Regions from separate parts of the Actinomadura sp. NPDC048955 genome, predicted to be linked through region 3. Evidence: riboswitches for the same ligand, from Rfam matches in the RefSeq annotation. Region 3 holds a riboswitch; each other region holds the start of a gene.
The links. Region 3 has a riboswitch for cyclic di-AMP ahead of AB0C84_RS20740 (CHAP domain-containing protein). Riboswitches for the same ligand answer to the same signal wherever they lie in the genome.
Positions count from the first base shown of each region.

Region 1: another riboswitch for cyclic di-AMP. It lies ahead of AB0C84_RS16650 (hypothetical protein); the one in region 3 lies ahead of AB0C84_RS20740 (CHAP domain-containing protein).
Region 2: another riboswitch for cyclic di-AMP. It lies ahead of AB0C84_RS00045 (CHAP domain-containing protein); the one in region 3 lies ahead of AB0C84_RS20740 (CHAP domain-containing protein).

Region 1 is NZ_JBEZJI010000014.1:107,583-114,679, reverse strand. Features, by position in the region: gene AB0C84_RS16660 (cobalamin-independent methionine synthase II family protein) at 7-1,044, shown strand; gene AB0C84_RS16655 (MFS transporter) at 1,110-2,585, opposite strand; cyclic di-AMP (ydaO/yuaA leader) riboswitch at 2,814-2,954, shown strand; gene AB0C84_RS16650 (hypothetical protein) at 2,964-3,695, shown strand; gene hpnH (adenosyl-hopene transferase HpnH) at 3,765-4,769, opposite strand; gene shc (squalene--hopene cyclase) at 4,831-6,696, opposite strand; gene AB0C84_RS16635 (polyprenyl synthetase family protein) at 6,729-7,097, opposite strand, start outside.
Region 2 is NZ_JBEZJI010000001.1:7,848-14,944, forward strand. Features, by position in the region: gene AB0C84_RS00040 (hypothetical protein) at 1-857, opposite strand, end outside; gene AB0C84_RS00045 (CHAP domain-containing protein) at 897-1,733, opposite strand; cyclic di-AMP (ydaO/yuaA leader) riboswitch at 1,743-1,882, opposite strand; cyclic di-AMP (ydaO/yuaA leader) riboswitch at 2,033-2,230, opposite strand; gene AB0C84_RS00050 (NlpC/P60 family protein) at 2,729-3,673, opposite strand; gene AB0C84_RS00055 (NYN domain-containing protein) at 3,950-5,356, opposite strand; gene AB0C84_RS00060 (DEDD exonuclease domain-containing protein) at 5,519-7,097, shown strand, end outside.
Region 3 is NZ_JBEZJI010000020.1:116,343-123,439, reverse strand. Features, by position in the region: gene AB0C84_RS20750 (glycosyltransferase) at 1-754, opposite strand, end outside; gene AB0C84_RS20745 (CDP-glycerol glycerophosphotransferase family protein) at 738-3,629, opposite strand; gene AB0C84_RS20740 (CHAP domain-containing protein) at 3,835-4,602, opposite strand; cyclic di-AMP (ydaO/yuaA leader) riboswitch at 4,614-4,769, opposite strand; gene AB0C84_RS20735 (SpoIIE family protein phosphatase) at 5,239-7,097, opposite strand, start outside.

The sequences.
Region 1 (7,097 bases), on a different contig from region 3:
CGTGGTATGCCCCTTCCCACAGAGCCCATCGGCAGCATCCCGCGTCCCCGGGAACTCCTCACCGCCGCGCCGTCCGAGCTGGCCGCCGCCCAGGAGCGCGCCGTGCGCGAGACCCTCCGCCGGCTGGAGGAGCTCGGCTCCCCGGTGGTGACCGACGGTGAGCAGTCCAAGCCGAGTTTCGCCACCTACCCGATCGCGGGCCTGGCCGACCTGGCCCCCGACGGCGCGGTGATCCCGTTCGCCGACGGGCACCAGCGGCAGCTGCCGCGGCTGACGGCGGGCCCGTTCCGCTACACCGGCCACGCCGTGGACTACCTGCGGGCCGCCCAGCGCCACGCGACGGCGCCGGTCAAGCAGGCCGTGATCGCGCCGTCGGCGCTGAGCCTGCTGTACCCGGCCGACGGCATCGACGGCTACCCGCGCGAGATGTTCCTCGACGACCTGGTCGACGAGGCCGAGGCCGACATCCGCTCCTGCCTGGACGCGGGCGCCCACGTGGTGCAGCTCGACTTCACCGAGGGGCGGCTGTCGCTCAAGCTCGACCCCAGCGGCGGCGTGCTGGACGCCTTCATCGCGCTCAACAACCGGGTCCTGGAGCGCTTCTCCTCCGACGAGCGCGCCCGGATCGGCGTGCACGTGTGCCCGGGCGGCGACCTCGACTCCACTCACAGCCTCGACGTCGACTACGCGGGGCTGCTGCCCAAGCTCTTCGAGCTCAAGGCCGGCGCCTTCTACCTCCAGCTGGCCAGCGAACCCGACCCCGACCGGATCCTGGCCATCGTCGCCGCCCACCTGCCCGCGGACGCCCGCGTCTTCGTCGGCGTCGTCGACCCCATCGACCCCCGCGTGGAGACGCCCGAGCAGATCCGCGACCGCGTCCTCGCCGCCGCCCGCCACCTGCCCGTCGACCGCCTCGGCACCTGCGACGACTGCGGCTTCTCCCCGTTCGCCGACGACACCTCCACGTCCCGCGACACGGCCTTCGCGAAGATAGCCGCCCGCGTGGAGGGCACGGCCCTGGCCGCCGCCGAACTGGGCGTCTGACCGCCCTGGAGCCCTGCTTCCCCTGAGCGCCCTCGCGGAGGTGCGTTCAGGGGAAGTCGCGGCGGTCATCGGGAAGCGCGCTCTGTGGGGGCGTCCGACGGCGGCGGGGTGCGGATGAGGAGCATCACCACGACGGCGACGGTGGTCAGGGCCAGGGCCGAGACGGTCGCACCGGCGGTGTAGCCGTGCACGAGGGCGCTCACCCGCGGGGCGCCCGGGCCGTGCTCGCGCAGGTAGCCCGCCGTCGCGCCGATCGCGACGGTGTTGACGACGGCGGTCCCGATCGAGCCGCCCATCTGGGACGCGGCGTTGACGACGGCGGCGGCGACGCCGGCCTCGCGCGGGGAGACGCCCGCGGTCGCCAGCGAGAACGCGGGCGGGAACGCGGCGCCCATGCCGAGCCCGAGCAGGATCTCGACCGGGACGACGGCGGTGGCGTAGCCGCTGCCCGCGCCGAGCCTGGTCAGGATGGCCAGCCCGGCCGCGGCGGTGAGCAGGCCCCCGGCGATCAGCAGCCGGGCGGGCACCCGCCTGATGAGCAGGGCGCCGACCAGGTAGCCGCTCGCGGAGTTCGCGACGGCCATCGGCAGGAACGCCAGCCCGGTGCGCATCGGCGAGAAGTGCGCGACCACCTGGAGGTAGTAGGTCAGCGTGAGGAAGACCCCGAAGGCGCCGACGACCGCGGTGGCCACCGCGAGGTAGGCGCCCGCCCGGTTGCGGTCGGCGAGGATCCGCAGCGGTAGCAGCGGCGCACCGTGCCGGGCCTGGCGCACGACGAACAGGGCGAGCGCCAGGACGCCGGCCGCGAGCGGCGCGGTGGTCTGCCACGCGTCCCAGCCGTGCGGGGCGGCCTGGCCCGCGCCGTACACGACGGCGGCCAGTCCGCCGGTGACGAGGACGGCGGAGATCCAGTCGAGGCGCGACCCGGGGAAGCCGGGCGGCGCCGGAAGGACGATCCGTCCCGCCACCGAGGCGGCCGCGGCGATCGCGACGTTGACGTAGAGGCACCAGCGCCAGTCGGCGTACTGGGTGAGCGCGCCGCCGAGCAGCAGCCCGACCGCCGCGCCGCTGCTGGCCACGGCGCCGTACACGCCGAACGCCTTCGCGCGCTCCTTGGGTTCGGTGAAGGTCACCGCCAGCAGGGACAGGGCGGTCGGCGCGAGGAGCGCGGCGAACGCCCCCTGCAGGGCGCGCCCGACCACGAGGACCCCGAAGCCCGGGGCGGCCCCGGCGATCATCGAGGCGATCGCGAATCCGGCCAGCCCGGCCAGGAAGCTGCGGCGCCGCCCGACCAGGTCGGCGATCCGGCCGCCGAGCAGGAGCAGCCCGGCGAAGGAGAGGGTGTAGGCGGTGATCACCCACTGCCGGTCGGCGTCGCCGAAGCCGAGCGCGTGCTGGGCCGTCGGCAGCGCGATGTTCACGATCGTGGCGTCGAGCGCGATCATCAGCTGCGCGACGGCGATGACGACCAGCGCCGCCCAGCGCCGGTTCGGGGTGCCCGCGGACGGGCCGGACGCGGTCCGCGCCGTGATGGCGGTCATGGAACCCACCTCCCAATAAATGAAGGGTTCTCCTCCGGATAATAACTGGAGGTTTCTCCTCCGTCTAGAGGTGACCTTGCCCTCCCTGGGAGGTTTCAGTAGCTTTGCCCCTTCAAGGCGTCTGCCAGGCGTTTTGTCCCACTCCGGTGGGGCGGGGTGCCATCCCCGCGCGCCAAGGCCCGAGACCCCTCATCGATCGGGCCCCACATCGTCAGAGCCGCTGTCTCCCAGCGGCACCCGCCGAGTCCGCCGTGGCGCGGAGCCGGGGACCCAACCCGCACTGGGGTGAATCGGCCTGTTCTCGGGCCGTAGGGCGACTTCCACGTCCGAACCCGTCAGCTAACCCGGTAGGCGGCACATGGAAGCAAGGAGCCCCCCTTGAAAGGCAAGCAGAGCAAGCGGTCGCGCGTCCTCCGGCCCGGCCCCTGGGCCACGGTCACGCTGACAGGCCTCGCCGTCTTCGGCGTGACGGCGGCAGTGCCGACGACCTTGCAGCACGCGTCCACCGAGAACGTCGCCGCCGTCCAGACCGTGCCGCAGCAGCGGACCGCGGGGCAGCAGGCCGCGCCGCGGAAGGCGGCACCGCAGGAGCAGGTCAGGGCCCAGGCCGAGGTCCTGAAGGAGTTCAAGGCACCGGCGAAGGCCGAGCCGTCCACGAAGACCAAGACCAAGAAGCAGGCCGCCGAGCCCGTGCCGGACGAGCGGTCCAAGGTCATCAAGCGGGCGGAGACCTGGCATCCGCACTCCGACGAGCGGGTCCCCTACAGCCAGACGAGCACGCACAACGGCTACCGCACCGACTGCTCGGGCTTCGTGTCCATGGCGCTCGGCCTGCCCAAGCCCGGGACGAACACCGTCGGCCTCACCTCGTCGCGGTACACCGAGCGCATCGAGATGTCCGGGCTGAAGAAGGGCGACCTCGTCATGGACGCCCTCGGCAGCAACACCACGCGGCACGTCGTCATCTTCGAGAAGTGGGCCGACAAGGAGCACTCGTCGTACTGGGCCTACGAGCAGCGCGGCCGGTACGGAACCGACCACCGGACGCTCGACTACGGGCTGTCCTCGGACGACGAGTACAAGGCGTACCGGCCGACGTCCCTCAAGTAGGCCGGCGGGAGATGCCCGGCATCGGCTCATCGCCGGTGCCGGGCGGAACGGGCCGAGGAGCGGGACGGGTCAGACCGAGCGGACGGCCCGCAGGGACTCCTTCAGGGAACCGAGGGTCGAGAAGACGGCCGTGGGTTCGTAGCCGCAGTGGGCCATGCAGTTGGCGCAGCGGGAGTCGCGTCCCCGTCCGTAGGAGTCCCAGTCGGTCTCGTCCAGGAGTTCCTGGTAGGTCTGCGCGTAGCCGTCCGACATCAAATAGCAGGGACGCTGCCAGCCGAAGAGCGAGTAGGACGGGATCGCCCAGGCCGTGCAGGGGAAGTCGACCTTGCCTTCCAGGAAGTCCAGGAACAGGGGCGAGTGGTTGAAGCGCCACCGCTTGCGGTTGCCGCCCCCGAACGCCTTGCGGAACAGCTCCCGCGTCTCCTGGACGCCGAGGAAGTGGTCCTGGTCGGGCGCCTTGTCGTAGGCGTAGCCGGGCGAGATCATCATCTCGTCGACCCGGAGGTCGTCGTTGAGGTAGTTCATGACGTCGATGACGGTCTGCGGCGTGTCCGTATTGAAGATCGTCGTGTTGGTCGTGACGCGGAACCCGCGCCGCTTGCATTCCTTGACGGCCGCGACGGCCTCGTCGAACACTCCCTCCTTGCAGACGGACTCGTCGTGGCGTTCCCGCAGGCCGTCGATGTGCACCGCCCAGGCGAAGTACGGCGACGGCGTGAACTTGTCGAGCTTCTTGGGGATGAGCAAGGCGTTCGTGCACAGGAAGACGAACTTCTTGCGCCGGACGAGTTCCTTCACCAGCTCGTCGATCTGCGGGTGCATGAGCGGCTCGCCGCCCGCGATGGAGACCATCGGCGCCCCGCACTCCTCGATGGCGGCGAGGGCCTGCTCCACCGGCATGCGTTTCTTCAGCACGTCGTGCGGGTGCTGGATCTTCCCGCAGCCGGCGCAGGCGAGGTTGCAGGCGAACAGGGGCTCCAGCTCGACGATGAGCGGGAACTTCTCCCGGCCGCGCAGCTTGTTGCGCAGAATGTAGCCCCCGATGCGAAGGCTCTGGCGGAGCGGCATGCTCATGGTGTCCGGACCTCCTTGTGCAGGGTGGACCCGGCGGCCTTCACCGGACCGCGCGCCCGCCTCACGCCGCACCGTCCAGGTAGCGGCCGAGGGCGCTCACGGGGAAGACCAGCCGGTACAGGTGGTAGTTGATGTAGAAGTCGCCGGGGAAGCCGGTGCCGGTGAACAGGTCCTCGTCCCAGGTGCCGTCCGGCCGCTGGTGGTCGACGAGCCACCGCACGCCCGCCTCCACGGCCGGGGTGCGCTCGCCCGCGGCCAGCAGCGCCAGCAGCGCCCAGGCCGTCTGCGACGGGGTGGACTCTCCCCGCCCGATCCACGCGGGGTCGTCGTAGGAGCGCAGGTCCTCGCCCCAGCCGCCGTCCGGGTTCTGGTGGTCCTCCAGCCAGACGACGGCGCGCCGGATCGCGGGCTTGCCGGGGCCGACCCCGGCCGCGACGAGCGCGGGCACCACGCCGCCCGTCCCGTAGACGTGGTTCGCGCCCCAGCGCCCGAACCACGAGCCGTCCGCCTCCTGCGCCCTGAGCAGCCACACGACGGCGCGCCTGACCACGGCCGACTCCGCGAGGCCCTCCTTCGACAGCGCCTCGACGACATGGGCGGTGACGTCGGCGGACGGCGGGTCGATGACGGCGCCGAAGTCGCAGAAGGGCAGCTTCGTGCACAGCTCGCGGGTGTTGTCGGCGTCGAAGGCGCCGAAGCCCCCGTCGCGCGACGCCATCCCCTCCAGCCAGCGAACGGCCCGCCTGATCGGCTCCTCCGCCTCCGGTAAGGCGACCCTGCGCAGCGCGAGGATCGCCTCGGCGGTGTCGTCGGTGTCGGGGTAGACGTCATTGTCGAACTCGAACGCCCAGCCGCCCGGCGGGACGTCCGGCCGCTTCACCGCCCAGTCCCCCGGACCGCGGACCTCCTCGCCGGCGACCCATCCGGCCGCCCGCAGCAGGGCGGGGTGGTCGGCGGCCACGCCCGCGTCGGCGAGCGCGTTCATGGCGAGCACCGTGTCCCAGACGGGCGACTGGCACGCCTCGAGGCGCCGCCCCCTCCCGTCGCGGATCGTGAAGCGTTCGAGCCCGTCCAGGCCGCGCCTGATGACCGGATGGTCGAGGCCGTAGCCGAGCTCGTGCAGCGCCATCAGCGAGTACACCCACGGCGGCTGGATCCCGCCCCAGCAGCCGTCGGCCTCCTGCCTGGCGATGATCCAGTCGGCCGCCCGGCGCAGCGCCGCCCGGCGCAGCGGGCGCACCGGCCGCTTCTCGTACACGTGCAGGACCCGGTCGAGGGCGTTGAACGCGGCCCCCCAGCCCCGGGCGTCCCGGGCCGGCATGACGCCGCGGCGCAGTTCGGGCAGGTCGAACGGCAGCGCCCGGACGGGGCGCAGCGACCCGAGGATCGTCAGCGGGACGATCGTCTGCCGCGCCCAGCACGCCCAGTCGTAGACGTTCAGCGGGACGCGGCTCGGCAGGAGCACCAGCTCGGGCGGCATGACCGGCAGGTCGTCCCAGGACCACTGCCCGAACAGCGCCAGCCAGAAGCGGGTGAAGACGCGGCTGCCCTCGATCCCGCCCGCCTCCCGCACGTACGCGGCGGCCCTGCGCATGTGCCCGGCGTCCACCGGGTCGCCGGCGAACCGCAGCGCGACGTACGCCTCGATCGTCGTGGACAGGTCGGCCGGGCCGCCGTGGAAGTTGGCCCACGTACCGTCTGCGCGCTGCCGCGAGCGGATCCAGCGCGCCGCGTCCTTGGTGTCGGCGTCGGAGCGGATGCCGAGGAACTGGCGGAGCAGCAGGTCCTCGGCGTCCATGGTGACGTTGGTCTCCAGCTCGCCCTTCCACCAACCCTCGGGCGACTGCAGGCCGAGCAGGTGGTCGCGGGCGGCCTCGACCGCGGCGGCGGCCGCGCCCGTGAGCCCGGACACGTCGGTGGTGGTCATGCGGCGCTTCCCTTCTCCCCGGCGCGGCGGGGTCAGTGGTCCCGGGAGGTGACGAACAGCGCGATGTCGCGGAACTCGGCGGCCACGGGACCGTCCATGCCCGAGTCGTCGAGGTGGCGCCCGGCTGCGGCGACGCGGCGGTCGGCCTCGGCGGCGGCCCAGTCGCGCCCGCCCGCCGCCTCGACGAGCCGGGCCATCTCCCGCAGGGCGTCCTCGGACGGCGGCCCGGGGTCGGCGTACAGGGCGGCGAGCCGGCGCGACTCGGGACGCCCGGCGTTCAGCGCGTACACGACCGGCAGCGACTTCTTGCGCGCCCGCAGGTCGGCCAGGACGGGCTTGCCTGTCGTGTCCGGGCTCCCCCAGATGCCGAGCAGGTCGTCGACGAGCTGGAACGCCAGGCC
Region 2 (7,097 bases), on a different contig from region 3:
ACGACGTCGCGGCCGAGCTCGTTGAGGCGGCCGAAGGTGCCGGGGGAGACGATGACGCGGTCCTCGCCGCGGCCGCCCCCGGCGGCGGGCGCCACGGTGGCGAGCGCGGCGATCTGGCCGAGGCTCTGCCCGGGGCCGGCGAGCGCGGACGCGAGGGTCGCGTCGGCGGGGACGAGCGCGACGACCCGCTGCGCCCACGCCTTGCCGACCACGGACGTGACGACCGGGACGGCGGCGTCCAGCCGTTCGGCGATGCCGTCGAGGCCGGCGCCGTCGCCGATGACGAGGCCGGAGCGCCCCCTGGCCACCGCCAGGGGGCCGCAGTCCCAGATGTCGGTGTCGTCGGCGAGGCCGCGGGACGTCCCGTCGCCGACGATCGTCCACGTCCCGGCCCGGGGGGCCAGCGTGAGGTAGCGGGTGCGGGCCACGTCGCCCCGGTCGAAGCCGCGCAGCCGGTAGCGCACCTCGACGCGGACGACGGCGGTCGCGCCGTCCATGGCCTCGGTGTCGACGAGGCGCTCCCGCCAGCCTTCCAGGGGAAGCTTCCGGAGGTTCCCGTACACGCGGGACTGGGCGTCCTGGAAGGCGGCGGGGGCGCTGCCCACCGTGGCGAGGAACGCCATGCGGTCGCCGTCGCGGACGGCGCGGGCGCGGTTGGCGAGCACGGCGGCGGCCGTGTCCGGGCTGAACGTCCCGGCGGCCGGGGAGGTGGGGGCTCCGGAGCCCGGCGCCCCGCCGCCGGAGCGCGAGCCGGCCAGGCCGGCGCCCCCGGCGAGGAGGACGGCGGCCCCGCCCGCGCCGAGGGCGAGGACCCTGCGCCGCGTCACGGGGGCGTCCTGCCCGGGGCCTTCCTCCATGGGCGCGATCCTATGCAGGGCGCGGGGCGGTGGGCGCCGTCACGACCGGTAGTCCGGGTAGCCGTAGCCGACGACGACGTCTGTGGAACGTTCCTTCACACGGACGGCGTTGTCGGCGTTGCCCTCGACGGTCTCGATCGTGCCGTCGTCGACCTTCTCGACCACCATGCCGACATGCTCGATGTCGTCGACGGACTCGCCGCCGTCCCAGGCGAAGAAGACGATCGCGCCGGGCCTCGGCTCGGTGCCCCAGCGGCCGTGCTCCTGGAACCAGCGGGCGTGGGCGACGGTCCAGGCGTCGCTGCCGACCTGCTCGCTGAAGCCGATCTGCTCGCCCACCCAGGAGACGAACATGTCGCACCAGTTCGCGTCGCCGTAGCCGTCGAGGGAGCCGCCGTCGCGCGCGAGCGTCTCCCGCGCGCGGGACGTGGTCATGTACCACTCCTGGAACTTGGTCTCGCCGCCGCCGTCCTCCTCGATGCCCACCTGCGAGCGGGCGAGCCTGATGGCCTGCGCGGCGGTGGGCCGCGACTTCGCGGCGGCCTTCTCGGAGGTCTTCGCCCGCGCCTGCTCGGGCCGGGCGTCCCTCTTGGCGGCCGGGGCCTTCGAGGCGGTGGGCTTGGGCGCCTTCCCGGACGCGGGCCCGGACGTGCGCCCGGACGGGGCGCCGTGCGCCGTCAGGCCGGGGGCCAGGTCGGCGGCGGCGGAGCTCACCGGGGTGGAACCGAACGGCAGGACCGACGCGTTCGCGGTGGCCGCGGCGGTGCCGAGCACGGCGGCGCCGACGACGACGCCGCCGGTCGTCCGCCATGCGAGGGACAGGGAGTTCGGCTTGCGGTGCCTGCCGGGGGTCTTCTTGCAGTGCGCGCGTGGCACGGGGGGATCTCCTCGACTTCCATGCCGCCTACCGGGTTAGCTGACGGGTTCGGGCGTGGAAGCCGCCCTACGGCCCGCGAAGGCAGGCCGATTCACCCCGAAAGGACGCAGTGGGTCCCCGGTTCCGCGACGGGCCGCGCACAGGGGCACGGCGGTCCGCGGACTCGGCGGTGACGCGCCCGAGAGAGGGCACGCCGGTTCGGATGGGAATCTCGGCGGGCGGTGGCGCCCGCGGAGCAAAGGGGGGTGGGGGCGTGACCGCGTGGCGGCCACGCCCCAGGTAACGCTGCGGGATTCACTCCTTGTCTTCCAGACGCCTACCGGGTTAGCTGACGGGTTCGGGCGTGGAAGTGGCCCTACGGCGGCTCTCACCGGACTGCCGGGAGAGACGCGCCGATTCACCCCGGGTGCCGGAATGCCCGTCCGGAGAGGTTCTCCGGACTCCGGCGGTGTGGGTCCCCGGTTCCGCGCTGAGGCGGATTCGGCGTTGCCGCTGCGATCCTGGGGGCGAGATGGGGCCCGGCGCGGGACCTGTCTCCCGCGTGCGAACGAGCGGCGCCTGATGTTGTGGGCGGACGGCGTCCCGTCTCCGGGGACCGTCCGGGGCCTGCCCCGTGTACGCCACCGCGGCTGCGCGCTCAGCGCCATGCACGCTGCGGGCGTGCGCCCGGTGGACGGGGTCGGCCTGGTCTGCTTCGAGACCGTGCGGCGCCTTCGGGCGCCGCGGGACGGCACGTGGGGCGTGCCGCCCTGGGGGGAGCGGCGCGTGGCTCGCGCCGCCGTCACGCGGGTGCTGGATGCGCCGCGTGGGGCCGGGGCGCCTGGTGGGCGCCCCGGGGCCGCGGCGTCTGGAGGGCGCCGTGAGTGGTGACAACGTACCAAAACCCCAAAAGAAGGCAAACCCCCCCAAAATCAACAACGGACCAGGTCAAGCCTGGTCCGTTGTGGAGGGAGGTCCGGTCACGCCCGCGGGGCGGGGGTGTCAGGGCCCCGCGTCAGGGGCGCCCGGCGCCGTAGTAGTTGCTCAGGTAGTACCCGGAGGTGATGTCGCTGATCTTGACGACGTCGCCGGTGTGCGGGGCGTGGATCATCTTGCCGCCGCCCACGTAGAGGCCGACGTGGCCGAGGCTGCTGAAGAACACCAGGTCGCCCGGCTGCAGGTTCTCCTTGGCCACCCGCTTGGTCGCGGCGTACTGCGAGTTGGTGGTGCGGGTGATGCCGACGCCCGCGGCGGCCCAGGACTTCATGGTCAGGCCGGAGCAGTCGTAGGAGCTCGGGCCCTCGGCGCCGTAGGAGTAGGGCTTGCCGAGCTGCGCGTAGGCGAAGTTCAGCGCCGAGCGGGCCGGCCCGCTCGCCGGGCCGTTGTAGGTGCCGCCGGTGTTGCCGCCACCGCCCGGGCGGGACGGCGTGCCCCCGCCGAGCCGGCGCACGAGCGACTTCTGCTTCTGCACCTGCTTGTCGAGTTCCTGCTTCTGCTTCTTCAGCTCGTCCTGCTTCGACTTCACCTCGTCGTAGGCGGACTTCGCCTGCGCCTGCTCCCGGCGGAGCCGCTGGGCGGTCGCGAGGAACTGGGTGAGCTGGGAGCTGCGCTCCTGCGACAGGTGCGAGAAGACGGCCGCCTGGTCGAGGATCGACTGCGGGTCGTTGCTGCCGACGAAGCCGGTCACATCGGTCGAGTCGCCGTTCTTGTAGGCGGTGGCCGCCATCTGAGCGATCTTGGACCGCTGCTCCTCGAAGCTGGCCTGCTCCTGCTTGCTCGCCTTGGTCGCCGAGTCGAACTTCTTCTTGGCGACCTTGAGCTTCTCGCGGTTCTGGTTGAACTGCTCGACCTTCTGGTCCATCTTCTCGTTGAGCTTGTCGAGCGTCTTCTGGGCCTGCGCCCGGGTCGGCTTGGGCTCGGCGTGCGCCACCACCGGGGAGCAGGTCAGGGAGACCGTCACGGTCAGGCCGGCGACGGCCGCCAGGCGACGGGAGACGCCTCTGCCCGCAGAGCCTGCCCTGCGGCCAGGCCGCTGCGCCGGTGCCCCGATGTGATCATTGGCCACGGTCAGTTTCGCCCCTCTCGTCCACGACGTCAGCGGACGACACTAGCGAGGGGCAACAGCCGTCACAACCGATTCATCACTCTTTGATTGACATCTATGGATATTGTCCACTTTTAGTGACGTCATGATCACGTACGGCGAGGCTTGCCTTATCGGAGCCTTATGGGGGCCTTAGGAACGGCCCAGCCTCCGCAGCAGCAGAGAGGACGGGCACGGGCGCGCGCTGGCGCGCCGCGCGGCGTCGGCGACCTCCCGGTCCGACGACACCACGACCACCGACCGGCCCGGCGGCTCGGCCCGCACGAGCTCGCCGATCAGCTCGTCCGCCGTCTGGCCCGGGCGGCTGAACAGCACCCGCACCCCGCGCGGCGCCGCGATGGCGACCGGCGCCTCCAGCTCCGCGCCGTCGAACACGCACGTCACCTCGGCGCGCGTCTGCGCGGCCAGCCCGCCGAGCCCCGACAGCAGCCGGCTGCGCTGGTCGGCGAGCGGCAGCTCCCCGTACCCGGTCTTGGTGACGTTGTAGCCGTCCACCACCAGGTGAACCTGCGGAAGCGTCAGCAGCCGGTCCAGCAGCTGCGGATCGCTGTCGGACAGCGCCCGGCCGGGCAGCGCGCGGTGCGCCAGCCGGTCCGGCTCCAGCCCGCCGACCGCGTCGGCGGGGCGGCCGATGGTGGAGGGCAGGGCCAGCTCCCGGCGGACGCCCTGCGCCGCGTCGACGAGCGCGTCCAGCAGCATCCGCAGCCGCACGTCGTCGACGTTGCGCCCCTCGCGCGCGGCCCGCTTGGCGGCCTCCGCCGCCTCCTCCGCCCGCGCGGCCCGGGCGCGCAACCTGCGCAGCTCCTTCTCCGACGCGGCGGTGGACTCGCGCGCGGCGGCGAGCTCGCGATCGGCCTCCGCCGCGACCGCGTGGGCGTGCTCCTCCGCGGCCCGGTACCGGGTGCGCGCGTCGTGCAGCTTGCGGCGCAGCTCCGAGACCTCGGCCTTGGTCTCGCGCAGCTCGGCGCGCAGCTTGGCCAGCTCGGCGCCGCGGGCGTCGCGGGTCGCGGCCAGCTCGGCCTTCAGCGCGGCGACGCGGCGCTCGGCCTCCTGCTCCTCCGAGGCGGTCGCCGAGCGCGCCAGCTCCTCGCGCGCCGACTCCACCAGCGCGGTCCAGCCCTCCGGGCGCAGCAGGTAGGCCAGCACCGCGACGCGCACCGGGTCGGCCGCGGGCGGGACGTTCCCGTCCTCGACCGCCTCCACCAGGTCGGCCTGCGCCTCCCGCAGCGGCACGGCGACCCGGCGCCGGAACTCCCCGTCCTTCTCCAGCACCGTCGCGATGTGCTGGCCCGCGAGCCTGGCGCGCTTGCGGCGCTCGAACCGCGCGAACCGGCGCAGCGGCACGGGGACCTCGTCCGGGGGCAGCGACCCGATCAGCTCGGCGGCGACCTCCACCACGCCCTGCCGCACCGCCTCGGGCAGCGGGCGGGTCGGCTTCTGCGCGGGCGCCCCGTCGCCAGGGGTCGCTCCGGGACCGCTGTCGATGATCCCGCTCCTTCCGGGCTGCGCCGCCGGTGGGCTGTGTGTTCCCGAGCGCACCCCGCCCTAACCAGGGCGGACGTGCGATCGGACGGATCGCGCCCGGCCCTCGGCGGGATGCCTCCCGCCCGTCCTCGCGGCCCCCGCCCGGCGGGACGTCCCGGCGCCCCCCAACCCTAGCGGCCCGAAGTTCTGTCGGTGGGGTCCTCTACGGTCGCGCACATGACGGCTGCGCACGGTGTCCAAGGGCGCGGGGTTCAGGGGCGCGGAGCCCCGGGGGACGGCGCTCAGGGGCACGGCGTCCAGGGCACCCTGGACGACCTCGGCACTCCGCTCCGCGACGTCACCTTCGTGGTGGTCGACCTGGAGACCACCGGCGGCTCGGCGGCCGACTCGGCCATCACCGAGATCGGCGCGGTGAAGGTGCGCGGTGGGGAGGAACTCGGCGAACTCGGCACGCTGGTCGACCCGGGGGGTCCGGTCCCGCCGTTCATCACCGCGCTCACCGGCATCACCACGGCGATGGTGACGGCCGCGCCGCGGATCGAGTCGGTGCTGCCGGCGTTCCTGGAGTTCGCGCGCGGCTGCGTCCTCGTCGCGCACAACGCCTCGTTCGACATCGGCTTCCTCAAGGCCGCGTGCGCCGCCAACGGCTACGCCTGGCCCGCGTTCGCGGTCGTCGACACCGTCGACCTGGCGCGGCGCGTGCTGTCGCGCGACGAGGTGCCCAACTGCAAGCTCGGCACGCTGGCCCGCTTCTTCCGGACGTCCAACGAGCCGACGCACCGGGCCCTCGCCGACGCCCGCGCCACCGTGGAGGTGCTGCACGGCCTGATCGAGCGGCTCGGCTCGTTCGGCGTCACCTCGCTTGAGGAGATGCGCGGCTTCGCCAAGGCGCCCACCCCCGAGCAGCGCCGCAAGCGGCACCTCGCCGACGACGTCCCCTCCACCCCCGGCGTCTACCTGTTCGAGGACCACGCCGGCGAGGTGCTCTACGTGGGCAAGAGCGGCGACCTGCGCTCGCGCGTGCGCAGCTACTTCACCGGCTCGGAGACGCGCTGGCGCGTCCGGGAGATGGTCGGCCTCGCCGAGAACGTCCGCACCATCGTGTGCGCCACGGGGCTGGAGGCCGAGGTCCGCGAGCTCCGGCTGATCGCCGAGCACAAGCCGCGCTACAACCGCCGCTCCAAGTGGCCCGAGCGCGCCATCTGGCTGAAGCTGACCGTGGAGCCGTTCCCGCGGCTGTCCATCGTGCGGGAGTGCCGCGCCGACGGCGCCCGCTACCTCGGGCCGATCTCCTCGCGGCGGCAGGCCGAGGAGGCCCGCGCCGCGCTGCACGAGGCCGTCCCGCTGCGGCAGTGCACGCAGCGGCTGACGCTCCGGCTGATCGAGCGAGGCAAGGCGCGCTCGTGCGCGCTCGCCGACCTCGGCCGGTGCGGCGCGCCCTGCGACGGCCGCGAGTCCGCCGACGCCTATGCCGTGCACACCGGGACGGCCCGCTCGATCATGGAGGGCGACGTCCGGCCCGTCGTGGCCGCCGCGCAGGTCCGCATCGACCGGCTGGCCTCCGAGCTGCGCTACGAGGAGGCCGCCGCCCAGCGCGACCGGCTCGCGGCGTTCGTCCGGGCCGCCGCGCGCGGGCAGCGGCTCGCGGCGCTGGCGCGGCTGCCCCAGCTCGTGGCCGCCCGTCCCGCCTTCGACGGCGGGTGGGAGCTGTCGGTCGTGCGCTACGGCCGGCTCGCCGCCGCCGGGACCGTCCCAGCGAACGCCCGGCCCCGGCCCTATGTCGACGCGCTCATCG
Region 3 (7,097 bases):
CCGGCTCGTCCGGGCCGTTGCCGTACACGTGCAGCCGCCACCCCGGATGCCGTCCGGCGACGCGCTCCCACGCCTCCAGCAGCAGGTCCACGCCCTTCTCGTAGGCCAGGCGGCCGACGCAGGCGACGACGGGCAGGTCCAGCGTGGGATGCACGCTCGGCGTGACGTGCAGCGCGTTCGGGATGTGGTCGACGTTGGTCATGCCGTCCCGGGCCCAGGCGTCGGCGTCCTCGGCGGTGAGGACCAGCATCCGGTCGGCGCGGGCGTAGTGCTCCTTGACCCGCCGGTACCGCGACGACCCCCGGGTCGCCTGGTAGGACTCGTGGCTCATGCCCACGACGCGCAGCCCGGAGGTGTCGGCGAGCCGCACCCACTCCATCGCCCACACCTGCGCCACGATGACCACCGCCCCCGGCCGCGCGGCGGCGAACAGCTCCGACAGGCGCGCCGCGCCGCGCCGCTGGGCCGCCGTCCGCCGCAGGTCCCGGGCCCGCGCCGCCGGGTCGAGCCGCCGCAGCGCCTTCCCCGGACGCCACGCGAGCGTGGGCGACCGCCACTCGCCGTGCAGCACCTCGACGGCGTAGGAGCCGTCGCGGCCGTGGTGGTACGGCTCTGTCCCCCGCGTGACGCCGACGAGGGTGACGCGGTCGCCGCGTCCCGCCAGCAGCCGCGCCATGTGGTGCGCCCACCGCTGGAGACCACCCATGTCGTCGGCGTTGTTGCACACGATGAAGACGTCACGCGGCGCGGCCATGGCGCTTCCCCCTCCTGCTCGGCGCGGCCGGGAAGTAGCGGTCCGCCACCGCCCGGGCGGCGGTGCCGCGGTCGTGCTCGCCGAAGCGCGCGGCGAACGCGCGGCGCCGCCCGGCGTGCACGGCCTCGGCCGCCTCCAGACCGGCGAGCGCGGCGACGAGCTCGTCCTCGGTGCGGGTGATCGGCCCGGGGCCGTGCCGCTCCAGGTCGAAGTAACCGGCGGCGAGGTCCCTGCCCTCCGGGAGGTGCAGCACGATCGGCCGGTCGAGGAGGGCGAAGTCGAACATGATCGAGGAGTGGTCGGTGACGAGCGCGTCCGCCAGCAGCAGCAGCGGCGTCACGTCGGGCACCGCGCCGACGTCGCGCATGACCTCGCGGGCGCCCGGAGGCACGTTCGCCCGGCACAGGTAGTGGGGCCGGACGAGCAGGACGTACTCCTCCCCCAGCTCCCGCGCGAACACCGCCGGATCCACCGGCGGGTCCAGCAGCCGGACGGGACGCCCCTTCGGCCCGGTGACGTACGTGGGCGCGTACAGGACGGCGCGGCGCCCGTCGTCCAGGCCGAGCGCGTCGCGCAGGGCCGCGACCTCGGAGGCCAGCTCCGGATCGCCATCCACCCCGTTGACCAAGGGGTCGTTGCGGGGATACCCCACCGGGAGCAGCTCGGAGCGGACGCCGAGGCCGCCGCAGAGCGTCTCGGTGTCGTGCCCGGAGCGCACCAGGAAGCAGTCGAAGCGCTCCACCATCCTCCGCAGCCGCGCCTGGTCGCCCGCGGGGCCCGACTTCAACCGCGGCTGGTCCAGCCCCATCAGCTTGAACGCCGACCCGTGCCAGGTCTGGATGTAGGTGGTCTCGGGACGCTTGCGCAGCCGGTCCGGGAAGCCCTGGTTGTCGATCCAGAACTGGGCCCGCGCGAGCGCCAGGTAGTACGCCCATGATCCGCGCTTGACGAGCCGGGCGTCGTCCGGGAACCCCTTGGGGGACGACGCGTACGACCACACCGCCGTCACCGGACGCCCGGACCTGCGCAGCTCCCGGTAGAGGTACTTCGGGTTGTCGGAGTAGTGGCGGCCGAGCTGGCTCTCGAAGACCGCCAGGCCGGTCCGGACGGGCAGCCGGCTCAGCACCCGGTTGAACACGACGATCTTGGTGTTCCGGCCGGTCAGCGTCCGGCGCACCGCCCTGTCCAGCGCCCGCGCCCGACGGCGGGCCAGCCGCGCCGGGCGGGACAGGGCGGCGCGACGGGCGAGCGCGCGGGTGAGCCGCGCCCACGGGCTCCCCGTCTCCAGGGCGAACGCCAGGTGCCCTCCCTCGGTGACGTACGAGCGGAGCCGGTCCCCCGCGAACCGCGTCAGCCGCGGGCGGACGGGCAGCGCGACGCCTCCGAGCGACGGCGACCCGCGGCCCTCGCCGAGCCGCGTGACCACCTCCTCGCCGTCCACCCGGATCCTCAGCCGGACGTCCCAGACGGGGTCGACGAACCCGAAAGGGCGGATCTTGCGGGCGGGGTCGAACTCGGCCCTCCAGGTGAGCCGGTCGCCCTCGTGCCGGACGGACGCGCGGATCCGTCCCTTCCTCGCCCGGCGGCGCCGGTCGCGGAACTCCAGCGTTCCGGCCAGCTCGGCTCCCCGCGGGATCCGCTCCAGAGGGTTCAGCACGTACCCGGCCATGAGCACGCGGCCGCCGCGCGTCTCCAGACGGGTGACGGTGTTCGCCGGGCGCAGCTCCCGGAGGGGCCGCACGTGGAAGCCGAAGGCCGTGACGTCCAGGACGCGGCGGCCGAGCGTCCCGCGGGGGCGCCCGGCGCCCCAGTAGACGCGCCCGTCCCGCTCCACGAGGCGGGCGCGCAGTTCGGGACGCTTCACGGGGTCGTACTCGGCCGCGGCGAGCGCCCCCGCGTGGTCGCCCTCGCGGATCAGGTGCGCGGCGATCGCGGGCAGCGGGTTGGCCTGCTCGAAGACCCGCGGGTCCAGCTCGGCCAGGTAGGCGGCGGCCAGATCGAGGAAGCGCGCCTGGTGGGCGGGGGCCTTGTCGCGCAGGTCGCGCAGGTACAGCACCAGGTCGTGGTTGACGAACTTGACGTCCTTGGCCCGCTGCAGGTCGTAGGCGCCGCGCAGCGCGAAGAGCATGTCGATGCGGCGGTGGATCTCCAGCCGGTCGGCGAAGTTGGCCAGCTCGGTGCGCCGGTTGGAGATCGACGGCGCCCGCGTCCGCTCCTTGACCATCCAGTTGTAGACGCGGTGCGGGATCAGGGCGGTGCGCCCCGCCTCCAGGTAGGCCTCGGCGGTGAACAGCAGGTCCTCGTAGTGCAGCCGCTCCACGAACCGCAGCCCGTGCTCCTCCAGGAAGCCGCGCCGGTACGCCTTGTTGGTCGAGAGGGTGTCGTAGAGGAGGTCGGGGTTCTCGTTCAGCGACTCGTAGACGGCGCTGTGCCGGTAGAGCCACGGATACCAGGGGCGGATGCGCCCCTTGGCGCCCTCGGGCACGTCGAGGAAGATCCGGTCGCAGAGCCCGGAGACCATGTCGGCCCCGGTGTCCTCGGCGGCGGCGAGGAGGTTGAGGCAGGCGTGCCGGTCCAGCAGGTCGTCGCTGTCGAGGAACATCACGTACCGGCCCGTGGACGTCTCGATCCCGGTGTTGCGGGGACGGCCGCACCCCCCTGAGTTGGCCGGCAGGTGGACGGCCCGGACCCGTCCCGGATGGGCCGCGGCGAGCCGGTCGGCGGCCTCGCCGGTGCCGTCGGTGCTCGCGTCGTCGACGATCACCGTCTCGACGCCGCCCAGCGACTGCGCCAGCGTCGAGGCCACCGCCCGCGGAAGCCTCCGCGCGTCGTTGTAGGCGATCACCACCACGCTGACATCCGGGCGCACCGCCATGGGCATCCCCCTCCGCAGACTCCGGCGTGCTGCTTTCCTTTCCACGAACGCCGCACTGAGGTCCAAGAGGGATCAAAGGCTGTCAACGCTTCGCATTACCCACCGTGAGCGGAGGCATTGGGCACAACACCCGGAACGCCAGAAGGCGCCCGGCCGGGGGGCCGGGCGCCCTCATGGAGCGTGCGCCTTCTCGGGGGCGTTCGGGTCAGCGGGCGTAGTCGGGGTAGCCGTAGCCGACGACCTGCGACTTCTCGCGGACCTTCTTCTTCACCGCGTTCTCGGTGTTGCCCTCGATGGTGGTGATGCTGCCGTCGCCGTTGTCCTTGACGACGATGCCGACGTGGTCGATGTCACCGATGCCGGCCTTCGAGCCGTCCTGCCAGTCGAAGAACACCACGGCGCCCGGCTTGGCCTTGTGGCCCCAGCGGTCGGTCTGCTTGAACCAGCTGGCGTGCTGGACCGTGTAGGCGTCCCAACCCATGTTCTTGACGCCGGTCTGGGCGCCGAGCCAGGAGACGAACATGTTGCACCACTGGGCGCCGTTGTACTCCTTGACCGAGAAGCCGCCGTCGCGCTTGGCGGTGGCCTTCGCCTGCGGGGTCGAGACGTACCACTTGTGGTACTTGGTCTGGCCGCCCTTGCCCTCGTGGACGCCGACCTGCTGCTGCGCGAGCTTGATCACTTCGGCGGGCTTGACGGCGTGCGGGGGGACCTTGAAGCCCTCGCGCCGCGCCTCGGCCGCGACGTTCTCGGCCTTCACCGTCTTGACCTGGGAGGAGTCGTGCGCGGCGGTGCCCTGCTCGGCGACCGCCGCCGTCTGGGCGGAGGTCTCGGCGACCGCGCGGCCGCCGGCGAGGGGGTTGACCACCGAGAGCCCGACCGCGCCGGCCAGGACCGCGCCGACGGCGACGCCGACGGCCTTGTCCTCGGGCGTGAGGCGGTGGAGCGAAAGTCGATCGAACAGACCGGACATGCAGGGAATCTCCTTGTCTTCCATGGCGCCTACCGGGTTAGCTGACGGATTCGGGCATGGAAGCAGCCCTACGGCGCGACTCTCGGGCGCGCCGATTCACCCCAGAAACGTGGGTCCCCGGCTCCGTTCCGGTCGCATCGACCGGACGGACTCGGCCTCGCACCGCGCGAGCGGTGCAGGTATACGGATGCCTTCACTGACAGATCTTGACGAGGGGGCGCGCGTCACATGGCGCGCATCGCGTGCGGATTCCGCTCCGCGATCCTCGGCCGCGCATGGTGCGGCCGGTGGCAACGCATGGGACGCGTTGCGTGATTCGGGATCGAAGGTACCAACCTTCTCAAGAAAAGCAAACCAGGCATAAAGTAAAGTCTTGCCTGCTCAAAGCCCTTCCAAGAGACTCCCAACACGGGGACGGTCCCGCGTCTTCCCGATCTTTGTCGGGACGCCCTCCAACCCCTTGCCCGCCGTACTTACCGGCCCTTCGGGAAAAGGTAAAGAAGATCGAATTGCCTGCGGCCGGCACCTCCCGCCGAGACGTTCGCGGCCTCGGCCACCCCATCGAGTGAGGCGCACGTCACACTCGGCGATCTTGCCTGGTCGGGCGTGCGGTTCGTCACCGCGAGGCCCGGACGGTCACTCCACGTAAAGGGCGAAGAGCGTGGTGTCGTCGGCCGCCCGGTCGTGCTCCATCCGCGCGAGCACCTCGTCCAGCACCCGCTCGGGACGCGAGGAGCTGTCACGCAGGATGTGGGTCAGGCGGCCGATCCGCTCGTCCAGGTCCGCGTCCCTGCGCTCCACCAGGCCGTCGGTGTAGAGGAAGAGCATGTCGCCCGAGTCGAGCCCGGTGGTGATCGTCGTGTACTCCCAGCCGGGCATGGCGCCGAGCATCGGGTCCCGGACCACCTCCAGCGGGGTCGCCCGCCCGTCCCGGACCAGGATCGGCGGCGGATGGCCCGCGCACGTCCACTCCAGGACGTGCCGGGCCGGGTCGTAGTGGGCGACGATGGCGGTGCCCGTCGCGGGCGGGTCCATGCCCCCGATCAACTCGTTCAGCCAGCCGACCAGCCGTCCCGTCCGCTCCCCCGTACAGGCGAGGCCGAGCAGGCCGTTGCGCGTCCGCGCCATCGCCGCCGCCGCCGGCAGCCCGTGCCCGGCCGCGTCCCCGATGGCGAACATCGCCCGTCCGTCCTGGAGGGCCTTGGTCGCGAACCAGTCGCCGCCGATGCGGGCCGTGCTCTCCGCCGCCATGCTGCGGATCGAGGTGCACATGCCCGGAAGCTGCTCCACCTCGTCCTCGTCCGGCAGGATGGCCCGCCGCAGCGTCACCGCCACGCGCCGCTCCTGCGCCGTCCGCGCCTGCTGGCGCAGCATCTGCCGCCGGGTCTCGGCCAGCGCGCGCTCCACCCCGCGCCGCCGGGTGATGTCCTGCGAGACGATGTTGATCGAGACGGGCAGCCCGGACTCCCCGAGCACCGGCTCGGCGAACACCCACAGGTGGCGGGGCGTCCCGTCGTGGCCGATCACGCGGTGCTCCGCCTCGACCGGCTCACGGCGCAAGAACATCGTCTGCACGGCCTCCTCGACCAGCGGGAGGTCGTCGTCGGCCACGACCTTCGGCAGGTCGTGCGGCATCGGCGGCACCTCGTCGGGGGAAAGGCCGTAGTTGGCCAGCATCTGCGGCGTCCAGTCCGCCTCCCCCGTCGCGAGGTCCCACTCCCCGAACCCGATCAGGGCGAGCCGCTCGACCCGCTCCAGCCGCCGCGCGATGCGGTCCTCGGCCAGGTGGTAACGCCAGGTCACGCAGATGCCGGTCGGCACCCGCACGCACCGCACGCTCATCCGCGACGAGCGGGACAGGCCGCGCTGAGCCGTCGAGTACTGGATCGAGGAACGTTCCAATCGCGTCCCGGACTCCAGCACCCCGACATAGTCGTCGAACAGGCCGCTGAGCACCGCCCCCGGATCCGTCCGCAGCAGCCGCAGCCCGGTCAGCTCCTCCCGGCCCCGCCCGAACATGTCCCTGGCAACGCCGTTGAGCTCCGCGAAGAGGAAGTCCGCCACGTTGCCGTCCGGCCCCCGCACCGGGACCAGATGGGCCGCCGAATCGAGCGCCCCCTCCAGCACCGCCGTCGCCGCCGGATCCACGGGCACCCGCGCGAGGACCTCCGCGTCCCCCGCGGTGTCCTCGGCCGTCACCCGGCGCAGTACGTCCTCGGCCTCCGACAGGACCGCCTGGCGCTCCGCGGGGACCTCCTCGGTGCGCGGCGCCCGGCGCCCCGCCAACACGGCCCCCACCGGCCCGCCGCCCCCGTCCTTGACCAGCAGTGACGCCGCCTCGACCATCTCCATGTCCAGGTCGCGCGCGAGCCAGATCAGGTGCTGCAGGGCCTCGCCCGGCGGGACGCCGAGACGCCGGGCCAGCACGACCCGCGCCTCCGCCAGCACCGCACGGTCGTGCGCGGCGCCCCGCAGGTCCTCCAGGTCCGCAACGT